One region of the Shewanella sp. SM101 genome, then DNA from elsewhere that is predicted to be linked to it. Evidence: riboswitches for the same ligand, from Rfam matches in the RefSeq annotation. Region 1 holds a riboswitch; the other holds the start of a gene.
What was found. Region 1 has a riboswitch for lysine ahead of L5M38_RS00780 (Na+/H+ antiporter NhaC family protein). Riboswitches for the same ligand answer to the same signal wherever they lie in the genome.

Region 1 (7,686 bases):
ATTGGCCACCGATAGGGTTGGCGCTACCGTGGAGTAATTGCGCGCTGGTGACGCCGCCCGCTAAGGCACGATAGATTGAAATATCGTCGGGATTAATAATATCGCCAATGCGTACTTCAGAGGTAACTGCGTCTGTTCCTTCGTTAGTACCGCCATTAATGGCGATATGCGAGTGTTCATCGACTATGCCGGCGGTGAGGTGTTTACCTGTTGCATCGAGGACTTGATAACCTGATGGCGTACTTAATTGTTGGCCAATTTTTTCGATGCGGCCATTGGCCATCAAGAGATCAGCATGTTCGAGAATACCTTGTTTATCCGATGTCCACAGGGTGGCATTTTTGATGTGTAGCTTCTCCACTTTAGGTGCTTCGCTTAGTCCGTAAGCGACGTTAGGGAAGGTGAGGTGACTCACTAGGCTCGTGTTGGCTTCATTCTTGGGAGCATGATTGCTTGCTTGGTCTGCTTTTTTGAGCTTTGCAGTTTGAGTTAAAGCGACACCGGCAACATTTGTAGTGCGACTTTTTGCATCGACCATACGACCTTGAATGCCGTCATCGGCCATCCACAGCGTAAAGCGGCTAAGGCCGTTAATGCCTGCGGCGCTCAAATCGGCAGTAAAGCTCAATCTTCCGTTATCATCTAACTTAAGTTGAGTGAGTGAGATACTTTGTTCGCCACTGCTTAAATTGCCTTGGATGTTGGGTTTATCACTTTTACTTTCATCATGTAGCGATAAATCTAGCGTGAGGTTATTGAGGCTTAATTGGTAATCTCCCAGTAATCGTGCTTGGGGAAGTGAGCGCAGACTTTGCTCCTGACCTTGCAACCAAACACTGTAGATCTGGCCATCTTTAAAGATATTGCCTTTAGTGATAACAAAGTCAGCCATATAACCGGACGCGAGTTTACCGGTAAAGTCGGCGGTGCCTGTCATCTCTGCGGCTTGGGTGGTGAGTGCTGCGAGAGCGTTTTCTTCACTTAAACCTTGGGCAATGGCTTGGCGTAGGCGCGGCCAGAAGGCATCGGTCTTAATCCCAAACTGCGTTAACGCAAAGGGGATACCTGCGTTAGCTACCGCTGCAGGATTGGTTGGTGCACGTTCCCACTGTCTTAAATCCGCCAGTGATACTTCACGATCAGCATCATCAGTGCCGACATCGGGTGCCTGCGGATAGTTTAAAGGCAAGATCAACGGATAGTTCAGCGCCTTTAACTCATTGATGCGTGAGTATTCTTGACCATTACCAAGTAGGTTGGCTGGCAGTTTATGTTCTTTGAGTAAATGGGCTGCACGTAATTGGTCATTGAGATTTTTGGTTTCAAAGATAATTTGCTTATCGGCTAAATTATCTAAACGCTCAAAGGCGATATTAAATTCGACTTGATTGTTTATTGCGCCATTGGCAGGTTTGTTTTTATTTTGGTTATACCAATTTGCATCGGCAAAGGTTTGCCTAATAAGTGCAATGCTGCCCATTAATGATGAGGGATAATCTTGTTCAGACGAACCTTTATCAAATGCCATAAAAGGTTGACTGCGGGCGCGATAAATCACTTCATTAGCCGTTTTGTCCGCTAATGAAAGGCTGACACCCGTTCCACGGAAGATACCGTCGAGTTTGCTACTTTGCACACTGGTGAAACCATTATTAATCCACTCTTTTGCGCGTTTTTTATTGGGGTAAACGTAATTAAACCATTCTTTTTCAGAATGAATTGCACCATTTTCCGCATTACCACCGATACGCTTTATATCATAGACGGGGCGAGTGAGCTTAAGTTTGGGATATTCGAACTCAATCCCATAATCAGTAAAAGGATCGATAAATCCGGGATAAATTGTATAACCACTCAAATCGATTCTAAATGCGCCAGCGGGAATGTCGTTGTGCTCAATAATGGCTTTAATTCGATTATTTTCAATTAATAAAGTGGCATCGCTTAAACGTTTTCCCGGGGCAATAATTAATTCAGCATGGGTAAATGCAGTGAGTTTACTGGATGTTGTTCCAGTATTGAGCTGGGCAAATGTTGTTTGTGATACTAAGCTAGCGATTATGCTGCAGCTTATCATTATCTTATTGTTTATCTGCATTATTTTATTCAATCGAGTGAGGGTGAACAAAGAGTAACTGAAAGCAGATGTAAATACTAAGGCTGAATTGTAACGTAATTTGAGCGGGAGTGAGGTGCAGAATTAACGGCTGTTGTTTAAGTTTGAAATGATTGATGGATATAAAAAAGCTCGCAACTAATGCGAGCTTTTATGCAAACTGGTGTTGGCAATTAGCGCCATCACACTTGGTTGGATTAGATTAAGAAATCTTCCATAGAACGACCTTTGTTGATCTCGTTCTTAAATACGGTAGGCATACGGCCTTGGCCAGTCCATTGAACCATTTCACCGTCAACTTCAATTTGGTATTTGGCTGGACGAGGAGCGCGTTTCTTCGCAGCAGCTTTAACAGCTACGCCACCTAAGTCATCAATTGATAAACCAACGGCTTCCATTTGTTGACGGATTTCTTCAATCTTAGCATTACGAGCTGCCATGGCTTGTTCTTCTTCCTCAGCCATAGACTCGCGTTCTACTAAAATTTTATCTAATTTGTCGGCTAAATCACGTAACTCTTCAACGCTAAGTTCTTTTACTGCAGCTTTAAAACGACGGCCGTGAGTTAATATCTCTAAAAATTCGCTCATATCTATTTTCGTCCCACTCTATTTTTAATACAGGATAATGGTGAACAACACCTAAATGATAGAAACTAATATAGCTCGAATCAAATAAAATTATGCGTTTTAAGGAAATTAAATATTATTTATTTTTTGAACTTTTCTTATTCCCTCAAATAAGTGTCCAAAAAAGTGGCCGTTGCAGCGGATTAAAAAATACAAACAGGCGTTTGACTTTGGTTGACGTTAACGTTAACAGGACGTAAAGTTGCTCTATCCTGCATTGGTATTAACCAATGTTTTGTCCATGTACATGAAAGTGTAGGAAGGAAACCCTATGAAAGTATTGGTGCCCGTTAAGCGCGTTGTTGATGCCAATGTGAAGGTCAGGGTCAAAGCTGACAATACAAGTGTTGACACTGCAAACCTAAAAATGGCGTTGAACCCTTTTTGTGAAATCGCAGTAGAAGAAGCGGTTCGTTTAAAAGAAGCGGGTAGCGCTACTGAAGTGGTTGTTGTCAGTATTGGTAATAAAGCCGTGCAAGAACAACTGCGTACCGCGCTTGCATTAGGCGCAGATCGTGCAATTCATATCGATACTGAAGAAGAGCTCGTGCCAGTGTCTATCGCCAAATTGCTCAAAGCGGTACAAGACAAAGAACAAGCAGAGCTGGTGATTTTTGGTAAGCAATCCATCGATGGTGATAATAACCAAACTGGCCAAATGTTTGCCGCGTTAATGGATATGCCACAGGCGACCTTTGCTTCAGAAATCAAATTAGAAGCGAATACATTACAAGTCACCCGTGAAATTGACGGCGGCATGCAAACTCTTAAACTGCCTTTACCTGCTGTTGTGACCGCCGATTTACGTTTGAACGAACCCCGTTACGCTTCATTGCCTAACATAATGAAAGCTAAGCGTAAGCCATTAGAAGTATTTACTGTGGCAGACTTAGGCGTGACGTTAAAGAGTCACCAAACGATTGTGAAGGTCACTCCGCCAGCTGAACGTAAAGCGGGCATCATGGTAGCGTCGGTAGCTGAGCTAGTTGAAAAGTTAAAAAATGAAGCGAAGGTGATCTAAATGGCCATTTTAGTATTAGCTGAACATGATAATGCTGCACTGAAACTCGATACGGCAAAAATTGTTACCGCCGCCCGTGCCATAGGCGATGAAGTGTATGTCTTGGTTGCGGGTCACCAATGTGGCGCGGTTGTCCAAGCGGTACAGGCACTACAAGGTGTTAGCCAAGTACTCGTTGCCGATGCCAGCGTGTATGAAGCGCATTTAGCGGAAAATTTTGCCAAATTGCTGGTGGACTTAGCGCCAAACTATGGTCACATTCTGGCCTCGGCTTCAAGTTTAGGTAAGGACACGCTTCCGCGCGTTGCGGCATTATTAGATGTCGCGCAAATCTCAGAAGTCATTACTGTTGTCAATGCCGATACCTTTGTGCGCCCTGTGTATGCGGGTAACGCCTTAGCGACAGTGCAAAGCCATGATGCCATTAAAGTGATGACAGTGCGCGCCAGTGCGTTTGACGCTGCGCCAGAAGGTAACAGTGCGGCTGTGACGACACTTGATAAAGTGTTTGAAGCGAGAACTCAGTTTGTTTCTCAATCGCTGACAGTTTCTGCCCGTCCAGAGTTAGGCAATGCTGGCATTATCGTATCTGGCGGCCGAGGCATGGGCAGTGGTGAAAACTTCGGTATGTTAGAGCAACTTGCTGACAAGCTCGGTGCAGCCGTTGGCGCATCACGCGCTGCAGTTGACGCAGGTTTTGTGCCTAACGATTTACAAGTGGGTCAAACCGGTAAAATCGTTGCGCCAAACTTGTATATTGCCGTCGGTATTTCTGGCGCGATTCAACATTTAGCCGGCATGAAAGACGCTAAAGTCATCGTTGCAATCAACAAAGATCCTGAAGCGCCGATTTTTCAAGTTGCCGATTATGGACTCGTTGCAGATCTGTTTGAGGCGGTTCCTGAGCTGATTACAAGTCTCAGTTGATTTTATCTGTGATCTAGGTCACATTAAGTGGCTTTGCGGTAGCATCTGCTAAGCCGCTTATGTTTTTATGTGCCTCACGCCCGTGCAAGGGCGTTCTTAGAAGTAGAGGCGCGCCAAATATTAGTAGTGATCAGTAGGGTGATTCCGTTGATCGATTGCGAAAGGATTTGGTGCCGAAGTGGTTCGATTTATCACGATCAACTGCTGGGGTTGTACCTAATAGGTGCAGCACTGCCATAGTATTTTCCGATATGGATATTGGGAATAGTTACTATGGAGCGCTACTGATAGGACAGGTGACCTTGGGTATCTATTGCCTTTTCCCACCAGTTCAGTCGCCCTCCATTCGTATTTAACGAAGATAATAATCAATGACTGTTATGAATTATGCCGATTCGGCACTTTCCTTGTTGCCGCCTGCGGTGGCTATCGTATTGGCGATCTTGACTCGCCGTGTACTGCTTTCTTTGGGGTTAGGTATTTTAATTGGTGCTTTATTGCTCAATCAATTTTCACCTTTAGCAACGGGTGAGTTTGTATTTAATGGCGTTAAAGGGCTTTTTTGGACTGATAAAGGTCTAAATTCGTGGAACTTATATATTCTCGGTTTCTTAATTGTACTGGGAATGATTACAGCGTTAATTACCGTAAGTGGCAGCGCGCGGGCTTTTGCCGATTGGGCTCGTTTACATATACGTAATAAACGTGACGCTAAACTATTGACCATGTTTTTAGGTTGCGTAGTTTTTATTGATGATTATTTCAATAGTTTAGTTGTTGGTTCGGTCGCTCGACCTGTTACCGATCGTTATTATGTTTCCCGCGCTAAGTTAGCTTATTTATTAGATTCTACTGCGGCGCCTGTGTGCGTTATTTCTCCAGTTTCGAGCTGGGGCGCTTATATTATCGCACTCATTGGCGGGATATTAACTGCCCATGGTTTTGCTGATACGGGTCATTTGAGTATTTTTATTCAAATGATCCCAATGAACTTTTACGCAATCTTCTCCTTATTATTATTACTTTTTGTTGTTTTTATGGGATTAGATGTTGGGCCAATGCGTGAGCATGAGCTCAATGCCCAACGTGGTAATTTATACGATGAGTCTAAGGGATTACCGCCTGGGGCGAACGCGGATTTACCTGAAGCCGAAACTGGTAAGATTTTAGGTCTGTTCCTGCCGATTACCGTGTTGGTATTTGCAACCCTCTATTTTATGATTAACAGTGGCGCTCAAGTACTCGCGGCGGAAGGGATTGAATTTAATATTATTTCTGCTTTTGAGAAAACCGATGTCAGTTCATCACTTTTCTTTGGTGCATTAATTGGTCTAGCGGTTTCGCTGATATTGAATTTAGTGCAAGGCGTTGAGAAATTGATGATAGTCAAAGGTATAGTGCAGGGCGCTCGCTCTATGCTGCCGGCGATTTACATCCTGTTATTTGCTTGGACAATCGCAGGTGTGATTGGTCAACTCGAAACCGGTAAGTTTATGGCGAGTTTAGCAACAGGAAATATTCCGTTCGCGTTTTTACCCGCCTTAATGTTTGTGCTAGCAGGTATTACCGCGTTCTCAACTGGTACTAGCTGGGGTACGTTCGGGATCATGTTGCCGATTGCTGCTGATATGGCGATGGGAAGCCACACTGGCATGATGTTGCCTATGCTTGCCTCTGTGCTGGCGGGGGCTGTATTTGGCGATCACTGCTCGCCAATTTCCGACACGACTATCTTGTCGTCTACGGGCGCCAGTTGCCACCACATCGACCATGTGGTGACTCAGCTACCTTATGCACTCATTGCGGCGTTTATTAGCTTAGTGGGTTATGTGGCACTTGGATTTACCGAGTCTGTTGTCGCGGGTTTAGTGGCTTGTAGTGTGGCATTTGTGATCAGTATTATCGTACTTAAAATCAAATCGAAAGGCGCAATTAGCTAGACGTTAATTGAAACCTTTCACTGCAAACGTTCACGACAAATAAGTCAAAATAAATCAGCCAGCATTATGCTGGCTGATTTTTTGGTTAAGGCTGAGTTTGTCTTTATCTCTAGCCTATCGCATTAAGGCTATCAACTCTTAGCTTAGCGTGCTTGATCTAGACCGCGGCGTTTAAGTAAGCCTTCTGTGGTTGGTTCTTGTCCGCGGAAGTTTTTGTAGGCGTCCATTGGCGCTATGCTATTACCCACTTCACGGATCGTTTTGCGGTACTTCATGCCGATTTCACGATTGAGCCCACCTTGGGTTTGTACATAGGCAAACGCATCCGCCGCTAAAATCTCACTCCACATATAAGCGTAATAACTTGCCGAGTAACCGCCGGGGAAGGCGTGGGCAAAATAGGTCGACTTATAACGCGGAGGTACGGCACTGATGTTTAAGCCGTGCTTTTTCAGGGCATTGGCTTCAAAGGTTGGTACATCTTGCAGCGGGGTATCTGGGCTTAATGAATGCCATTCCATGTCTACTAATGCAGCGGCCATGTATTCCAGTGTGTCAAAGCCTTGGTTGAAACTGCCTGATTTCAGCAGTTTTTGCAGCAGTTCATCGGGAATGGGTTTGCCCGTTTCGTAGTGTTTCGCGTAGTTCGCTAACACTTTTGGATGGGCGGCCCAATCTTCTTCAAACGTCGATGGAAATTCGACAAAGTCGCGTGAAACCGAGGTACCCGCCAGACTTGGATAAGTCACTTTAGAGAACATGCCGTGGGTGCCGTGACCCATTTCATGGAACATAGTGGTGACTTCGTTATAGCTGACGAATGTGGGTTGACCTTCGGGCGCTTTCTTTATGTTCATCACGTTGACGACCACAGGTTTAGTGCCTTCGAGGAAGGATTGACCGACGAACGAACTCATCCAAGCGCCACCACGTTTACCTTCACGGGCAAAATAGTCGGCGTAGAAAATGGCCATGCTTGAGCCATCGGCATCAAACATTTCGTAGGCTTTTACATCGGGATGGTAAACCGGTAAATCTGGGCGTGGTTTTAAG
Region 2 (7,686 bases), on a different contig from region 1:
TAAATCACCGCATTCCCTTGTACTTCAGCACCGTGGACATTGGCCTGAATATACACTTTGGGGCCAGTCGCCTTATCGTCACTCGGTTTGAAATGGTAGATAGGCAAAGTGAGTGCTTGCCCTGCGGCAAGCTCCCCGATTTGCAGAGACGATGTTGTCGGCAACATACTAAACGCCTTCGAACAGATTTTGATGCAGCGATTTAACCACTTGCGCCGCTTCCGATTCTGCCACTAACACACACAGATTATGTGGGCTGGCACCTTGGCAAATCATCCGCACATTGTGTGGTTCTAACACTTCAAACACACGACGACAAATACCCGGCGTCGTCGCAATACGATTACCGATAATCGCCACTAAGGCCAATCCATCTTCAACTCGCACACGACAATGCTGTGATAATTCTTGCAGCAATGCCTCACTCAACAGACCTTGTCCACTTGAATCCGAACCAGTTTTATCTAGGGTTAGAGACACATTCACTTCTGATGTGGTAATCAAATCCACACTGATCTTATGTCGCGCTAATGTCGCAAAGGTTTCCGCTAAAAAGCCCTGCGCATGCAACATTTGCAAGCTGTGAAGATTTAATAGGGTTTGATCGCGGCGCAAAGCCACAGCGCGGAATACGGGCGCATCTTCCACTTGATGACGGATCCAAGTTCCGCCCTTTTCAGGCTCTTTACTTGAACCCACAAACACTTGAATTTGCTGACGAACGGCAGGAAGAATAGTCGCTGGATGCAATACCTTGGCACCAAAGGTCGCCATCTCGGCAGCCTCATTGAAACTGATCTCGGCAATCGGAAAGGCATTGGGCGCCAAACGAGGATCCGTTGTATAAATCCCAGCGACATCGGTCCAAATCTCTACCGCTGAGGCGCGTAACGCTTCAGCTAACAGTGCAGCAGAATAATCACTACCACCACGACCTAACGTTGTTGTTTGTCCCGCTTCATCGGCACCGATAAAGCCTTGCGTGACAATCACTTGTTCCGCTAATAGTGGCTGTAGATAATCACGAGCTAGAGTCGCAATCTGCTCGACCTGAGGTTCGGCTCGGCCAAAGTGGCTGTCAGTACGTAACACTCGGCGCACATCGAAGGCACTTGAGTTGACACCTTTCTCACGGATCACCGCCGAAAACAACGCTGAAGAACATTGCTCACCGAGGGACAACAACTCATCCATAGTCGCTTTGCTGCGTTGTGATGCAAGCGCTTCACTCAATACTGACATGCGACTCAATAATTTATCTAATGCGGCGGCCACATCGTTAGGACGACCGAGCTTATCTAAAATCGCATATTGAATTTGGGCAATTTGTTTTAATCGCTGTAATCGGCCATCGTCGTTGATCGATTCTTGGGTCAATTCTACTAGTAGATTTGTCACGCCGCTCGAAGCGCTGACCACGACTAAACGGCAATGAGGATTAGCTAACACTATGTCGGCACAGCGATTCATAGCGTTATAGTCGGCGACTGAGGTGCCACCAAATTTTGCGACAACGAGGGACATTAGCGCACCTCCGTGAAACACGTAGGGCAACAAATAAATGCAGATTGAATAAGATATTGATTAACTAACATGATCACACTCCGAACTGACTTCGTTCGAAGAGCCTGGTGCTCAATGATAACGCACCCCAAAAGAAGGGAAACAGCAATCGTCACCAGAAGCTCTCCACCAATTACAGGTGACAATCGTCAGGATTCAGCCTGAGCGACCGACATAAACATGCAGCAACCATATCTATGCCTCGGCGTTAATCTCCCTCATCAGTCATCGCTGGAGTTTGTGCTCCTCTGACCGACTACCTAGTTAACGCTCCTCTTCTGTTCCTTTCCTAGGAAAGGGACGAAAAAAGTAGCAATAAACCCCTAATGAAGTCAATGCTAATTTCATAACAAATGAACAATTTAAATAAAATCTTTTGAAAACAACTAAATGTTCAAATCGGGTAGCTCGTATACCAGCTGCACATAATCTCTAAATTTGCCTAAACACACTTCATCATGTCCATCCAAGATGCAAGGCACTAAGCTCACATCCCCTTGTTCGACAACATAAATCGCATATTGATTAAATTTCTTACCCAATTGCAATGCCATCGTTCTATCGATAAACACGGCCCAACTTTTTTCCATGTGGGATAAATCCGGTGCTGCGCCCACTAAAGCACGATAAGGGCTACCGAGTAATTCAATTTCACGGAGAAGTTGGCGATCGAGTAAACGGTTTTGGCTAGGAGAGAGAAGCTTTGAAGCGGGATTATGAGCGGTAATAACAGCAAAGGAAAAATCACAGGATAATGCTTGAGTCAGCAAAAACAACGGCGCTTGGTAACATTGCCACAAATTTTGAGTCGTATTGTCCATTGGTAGTCTAGTCGAAAAATGAACCCAAGTTAGTGTAGCAGAGTGATTGTAAAATCCAAAGAGGCGTGAACTGGCTCACAGGAATAAGAAATACATTAGTTATACTAATCAATAGCTAAAGTAAATATCATGGTAAAAACCCCTGCTCACCTAAAATTTGTTAACATTTCATTTGTTAACAAATGACTAAAACGAGTACAATGTACGTACTGGTGAGTTGAAACAGATTGAGCAAGATGCTTATCGTTCAATACAGTTTGTTACATATATCGCTTAAAGTAACGTGAACTGACCGGGCATCTGTTTAAAATCTGTTCTACATTTGATTTGTCTTTTAAACATTTAAAAAAAACAATAGTTAAGGAACTTATTCTAACTATTGCTTATCGAAGTTGGTACTGATTACGTTTTCTCGTATTACACTTAAACGTGCACTTAATCTACATCCAGATATAGATGTCACCGTAAAGATTTTCCTTTTGAGCACAAAGCAGTTCAAGGAAGTATCAACGCTTTTATGAATATAAGAGCCCGAAGTAAGTTGCTCTTATTGGTTAGTATAAACTGATTAAAATTTAGGTAAATAATATGCAAAATCCGCACATTCTGATCGTTGAAGATGAAGCCGTTACCCGTAACACGCTGAGAAGTATTTTCGAGGCAGAAGGGTATGTGGTAACTGAGGCCAATGATGGCGCAGAAATGCATAAGGCTATGCAGGAAAACAAAATTAACTTGGTCGTTATGGACATTAACTTGCCAGGTAAGAATGGTCTATTGTTGGCACGTGAACTACGTGAAATCAACAACATCGGTCTTATCTTCCTGACAGGTCGTGACAACGAAGTCGACAAAATTCTTGGACTTGAAATTGGCGCGGACGATTATATTACCAAGCCGTTCAACCCTCGTGAATTAACGATTCGTGCTCGTAACCTTCTGACTCGTGTCAACAGCGCTGGCGCTGAAGTCGAAGAAAAGAGCTCAGTAGAATACTACCGCTTCAATGATTGGAGCTTAGAGATCAACAGCCGTTCATTAGTGAGCCCACAGGGTGAATCTTACAAACTGCCACGTAGCGAGTTCCGCGCTATGCTGCACTTTGTTGAAAACCCAGGCAAAATTTTGACTCGTGCCGATCTACTGATGAAAATGACCGGCCGTGAACTTAAGCCACACGATCGTACTGTAGACGTGACTATCCGTCGTATCCGTAAGCATTTCGAAAGCTTGCCAGATACGCCAGAAATCATCGCGACTATTCACGGTGAAGGCTATCGTTTTTGCGGTAACTTAGAAGGCTAATCACCCGCTAAGCGACATCCGCATTAATTGGTTTGATAAGAATCGATTCACAAAAAACCAGATCCTAGGATCTGGTTTTTTTATGCCTACTATTTGGCGTTTTTCAACTGCCTATCTAGGAAATCGGCCAGTGAGCGATATAAGTGATTACGCACTTTCTCGCCACGCATCGAATGTTTAGATCCAGGATAATCGATCATCTGGAATAATTTCCCTTCATCCTGCAGCGCCTTATAAACCCGAGTGCTGTTTTCAAACAAGACGTTATCATCGGCCATACCGTGATACATCAACAGACCCGATTGATAGTTTTTCACATAGGGAAACACGCTGCTGGCTTCATAACCCTTTTCATTCCCCTCAGGATGGGCTAAGTAACGCTCAGTATAATGGGTGTCATATAAGCGCCAGTCGGTTACAGGCGCGCCCGAAATCGCGGCTTTAAAGTAATCTGGCGCCTTAAATAGACTCATCAAGGCCATGTAACCACCGTAGCTGTGGCCGTAAATTGCTACATTATCGGCATCGACAAATGGCAGACTCCGTAAATAGTCCACTCCCACTTTTTGATCCTTGACTTCAGCTTCACCCAAGTGACGGTAAATCACTTGCTCAAACTTTGTGCCCCTGTGGGCGCTGCCGCGGTTATCCAACTGGAACACCACATAGCCTTGTTGAACAAGATACTGGGTAAAGTAGTCCTGCTCGCTCCAACTGTTGGTCACTAACTGTGCGTGCGGCCCACCGTAAACCCGTACAACGACAGGGTATTTCTTGCTCGCATCAAACGGCACAGGTTTGAATAAACGGGTTTGCAACACTTGGCCATCTTCGGCTTTCAGTTCACCAAATTCAGGGAGTTGCCACAGACCCGCATAGTCATATAAAGGATGGCCTTGCTTGACTTCATTTTGCTCAACCCAAGCCAGTTGTTGGCCCTTCTCACCGTGTAAACTGATCTGCGGTGGCTGAGATAAGCTATTGAAATAATCCAGATACACACTTTGATTGTCGGCAAACACAGGATCGTGCATGCCCGCTTGCTTGCTTACCCGCTCAACCTTGCCACCCGCTAAAGGCACGCGATAAAGTTGTTTCTCGATTGGCGTATCTTTGCGGCCAGTGAAATATACCCAACCAGCGGTTTCATCTATGTATTCCAACGCATCGACAGCCCACTCGCCCTGAGTCAATTGGGTTTTAAGTTTGCCTTTTAAGTCAAAAAGATACAGATGATTAAAACCATCTCGCTCAGATGCCCAAATAAAGGCCGACTGCTGCTTTAAGAAGTGCAGATCGTTATTAAGGTTTACCCAAGCATCGCTGCGTTCTTTCACTAAGGTTTTTGGTTTAGTCAGTGAATCTAACGCCACCAGTTGCAAATCTAGCTTATGTTGATCGCGACTCTGCCACTGGAACGACAAATGTTTGCTATCGGGCAGCCAATCGACCCGCGGCAGGTAAATATCTTTGCTATTGTCTTCGCTGTTCTCTTCGCGCAGCTTCACCCAATTGATAGCCTTATCTTTTAACGTGACCACACCGAGGGCGATATCGACGTTGTTTTTGCCGGCATAGGGATAGCGCTGCTCAGTAAGTTTAATACCGTCAGCATAGATTTCGTTACGGGTTACTTGCTCGACACCGGACTCATCAATACGGGTGAAGGCGATAGCCGATTCATCGGGCGCCCACCAATAACCTGTCATGCGATCCATTTCCTCCTGAGCGACAAACTCGGCCATGGCATTTTTAATCGCCCCGCCGCCATCGGTCGTCATAGCTTGGAGTTTTTTGGTCGCCAGATCTAACACATACAGATTTTGATCCCGCACGAAAGACACAAAATTGCCCTTGGGCGATAGGCGCGCATCTGTGGCAAACCCTTCGCCAATGGGAAGTTGGCTGACACTGTTATCCACTAATGAAAAATAATACAGATTACCAGCAGCCGGAATTAATAGCGCTTGGCTATCATCGGCCCAGAAGTACTCCATAATGCCTTCGCCATAAATACGTTGGCGCTCGCGGCGGGCTTTTTCTTCATCGGATAATTCATTGCTTGCCAACTTATCGGCATTGAGCAATAGGCTAGATTTACCCGTCTTTACATCCATCTGCCAGAGATCATAAAAGTTTTGATTGTCTTTACGGCCCGCAAGATAAGTGACACGCTGACCATCGGGTGACAGTTTCAAACCACGAGGACTGGTGCCCGCTAATGCGGGCGAGGCATTCATTCGCTCAATCGTCAGTGGCAGTTTGCCGCCTTCCATTGCAAAAGCTGGGGTAATTGAAAACATAGCTGTCGAAATCATGGCCATTTGGCTCGCTATCAGTAGGGGAACGGCGCGCACCTTAAGTGAGCACGCAGGGAACCAAGTTAACCTATTTTTAATCATTATTATTCCTTGGGAGCATAATCGCCTAAGATGTCAGCGATTAAAAACAAGCCGACATTGTGCCAGAGGCAAACCCTAAATAGAAATAGCATGCAATATGCCGATACAAATTAGGCCCTTGCGCCAAGCTCAATCCAAATAATCCCTAAAAGCCTTAATATTCGCTAAAAGCATCAGCAACATCGCTGAAATTGTCGACTAACTGAGTTATCATTCGCGGCAAATAACGAAATTGACCTCATTGTTGAACCTCTAAAGGACATAACATGCAGACTCTGGCCCAGCACCTGACCTCACAGGCAGTGAACGACTCCCTCTCTCACTTGATTTTAACCTTAGCCGACACCTCAAAAGCCATTAGCCATGCCGTTCGCCACGGTGCACTTGCGGGCGTGTTAGGCGCGACTGAGCAAGAAAACGTCCAAGGTGAAACCCAGAAAAAACTGGATATCATCACCAACGATATGCTTAAAGATGCTTTAAAAGCTGACGGTACAGTGCGCGGTTTAGCGTCGGAAGAAGAAGATCATGTGGTTGAAGTCAGTCAAAATGGTCAATATCTGGTGTGTTTCGATCCACTAGATGGCTCATCTAATATCGATATCAACTCATTAGTCGGCACCATTTTCTCCGTCCTGCCCGCGCCTGCTGGCGAGCTGACTGAAACCAGCTTTTTACAATCTGGCCGCGCCCAATTAGCCGCAGGTTATGTACTTTATGGCCCATCAACCATGCTGGCATTAACCACGGGCCAAGGCGTGCAACTCTTTACTTTGCACCCAGAAACCAATGAGTTTTTACTGACTAACGCCGCCATGAGCATTAACCCAGATACCCAAGAGTTTGCCATTAACATGTCGAACCAGCGTTTTTGGGAAGCGCCAATGCAGACCTATATTGCCGATTTACTGCTCGGTAAAATTGGCCCACGCGAAAAATCATTCAACATGCGCTGGATTGCGGCCATGGTCGGCGATGTACACCGCGTGCTATCTCGCGGTGGTATTTTCACCTACCCAACCGACAATAAAGATCCTAAAAAACCGTACAAACTGCGCTTGATGTACGAAGCCAACCCAATGGCCTTCTTAGTCGAACAAGCTGGCGGTAAGGCTTCTACCGGTTATGAAACCATTTTGGATATTCAACCAACTCAAATTCACCAACGTGTTGCCGTCATCCTAGGCAGCAGCAACGAAGTCGACGCTTGCCTGAGCTACCACGGTATTGATTACAGCGAAGAACCAAGTCTGGACTAAGCAGAATCGCTTAGATTCTGATTTTTAGGATAAAAGCCACTGACCACAGTGGCTTTTTTGTTATTTATACGGCCTTGCGGCCGAGAAGGTTGTGGGGTGAAGCCCCACGACCTTGATTCACCTCGGCCGTAAGGCCACAAAGCCAAAAGCTACGTAGCAAGTGCGAAATGTGGCGCAAAGAAAGTCACGACGGGTACAAACTCCAAAGCACAAATCAGCCACAGCAGCCGCAAGGCCAGCGTGAGTGACCATAGCTGGACTCACACATTTATAAATCAAGAAGGCCAACGCCCCGCAGCATGGTTGGCGGGGATTGGTATTTTGTGGCATAAGCGG

Region 2: linked by a shared signal. The riboswitch ahead of lysC (lysine-sensitive aspartokinase 3) and the one ahead of L5M38_RS00780 (Na+/H+ antiporter NhaC family protein) in region 1 are both predicted to bind lysine.

The regions. Positions count from the first base shown of each region.
Region 1 covers NZ_JAKKRH010000001.1:177,356-185,041, reverse strand. Annotated here, with positions in the region: gene L5M38_RS00800 (amidohydrolase family protein) at 1-2,098, opposite strand, end outside; gene L5M38_RS00795 (H-NS family nucleoid-associated regulatory protein) at 2,314-2,706, opposite strand; gene L5M38_RS00790 (electron transfer flavoprotein subunit beta/FixA family protein) at 3,017-3,766, shown strand; gene L5M38_RS00785 (electron transfer flavoprotein subunit alpha/FixB family protein) at 3,767-4,693, shown strand; lysine riboswitch at 4,789-4,985, shown strand; gene L5M38_RS00780 (Na+/H+ antiporter NhaC family protein) at 5,065-6,633, shown strand; gene L5M38_RS00775 (M3 family metallopeptidase) at 6,777-7,686, opposite strand, start outside.
Region 2 covers NZ_JAKKRH010000003.1:44,114-51,799, forward strand. Annotated here, with positions in the region: gene L5M38_RS02280 (succinylglutamate desuccinylase/aspartoacylase family protein) at 1-167, opposite strand, end outside; gene lysC (lysine-sensitive aspartokinase 3) at 169-1,524, opposite strand; lysine riboswitch at 1,675-1,849, opposite strand; gene L5M38_RS02290 (DUF3293 domain-containing protein) at 1,950-2,384, opposite strand; gene arcA (two-component system response regulator ArcA) at 2,973-3,689, shown strand; gene L5M38_RS02300 (S9 family peptidase) at 3,779-6,091, opposite strand; gene L5M38_RS02305 (class 1 fructose-bisphosphatase) at 6,358-7,350, shown strand.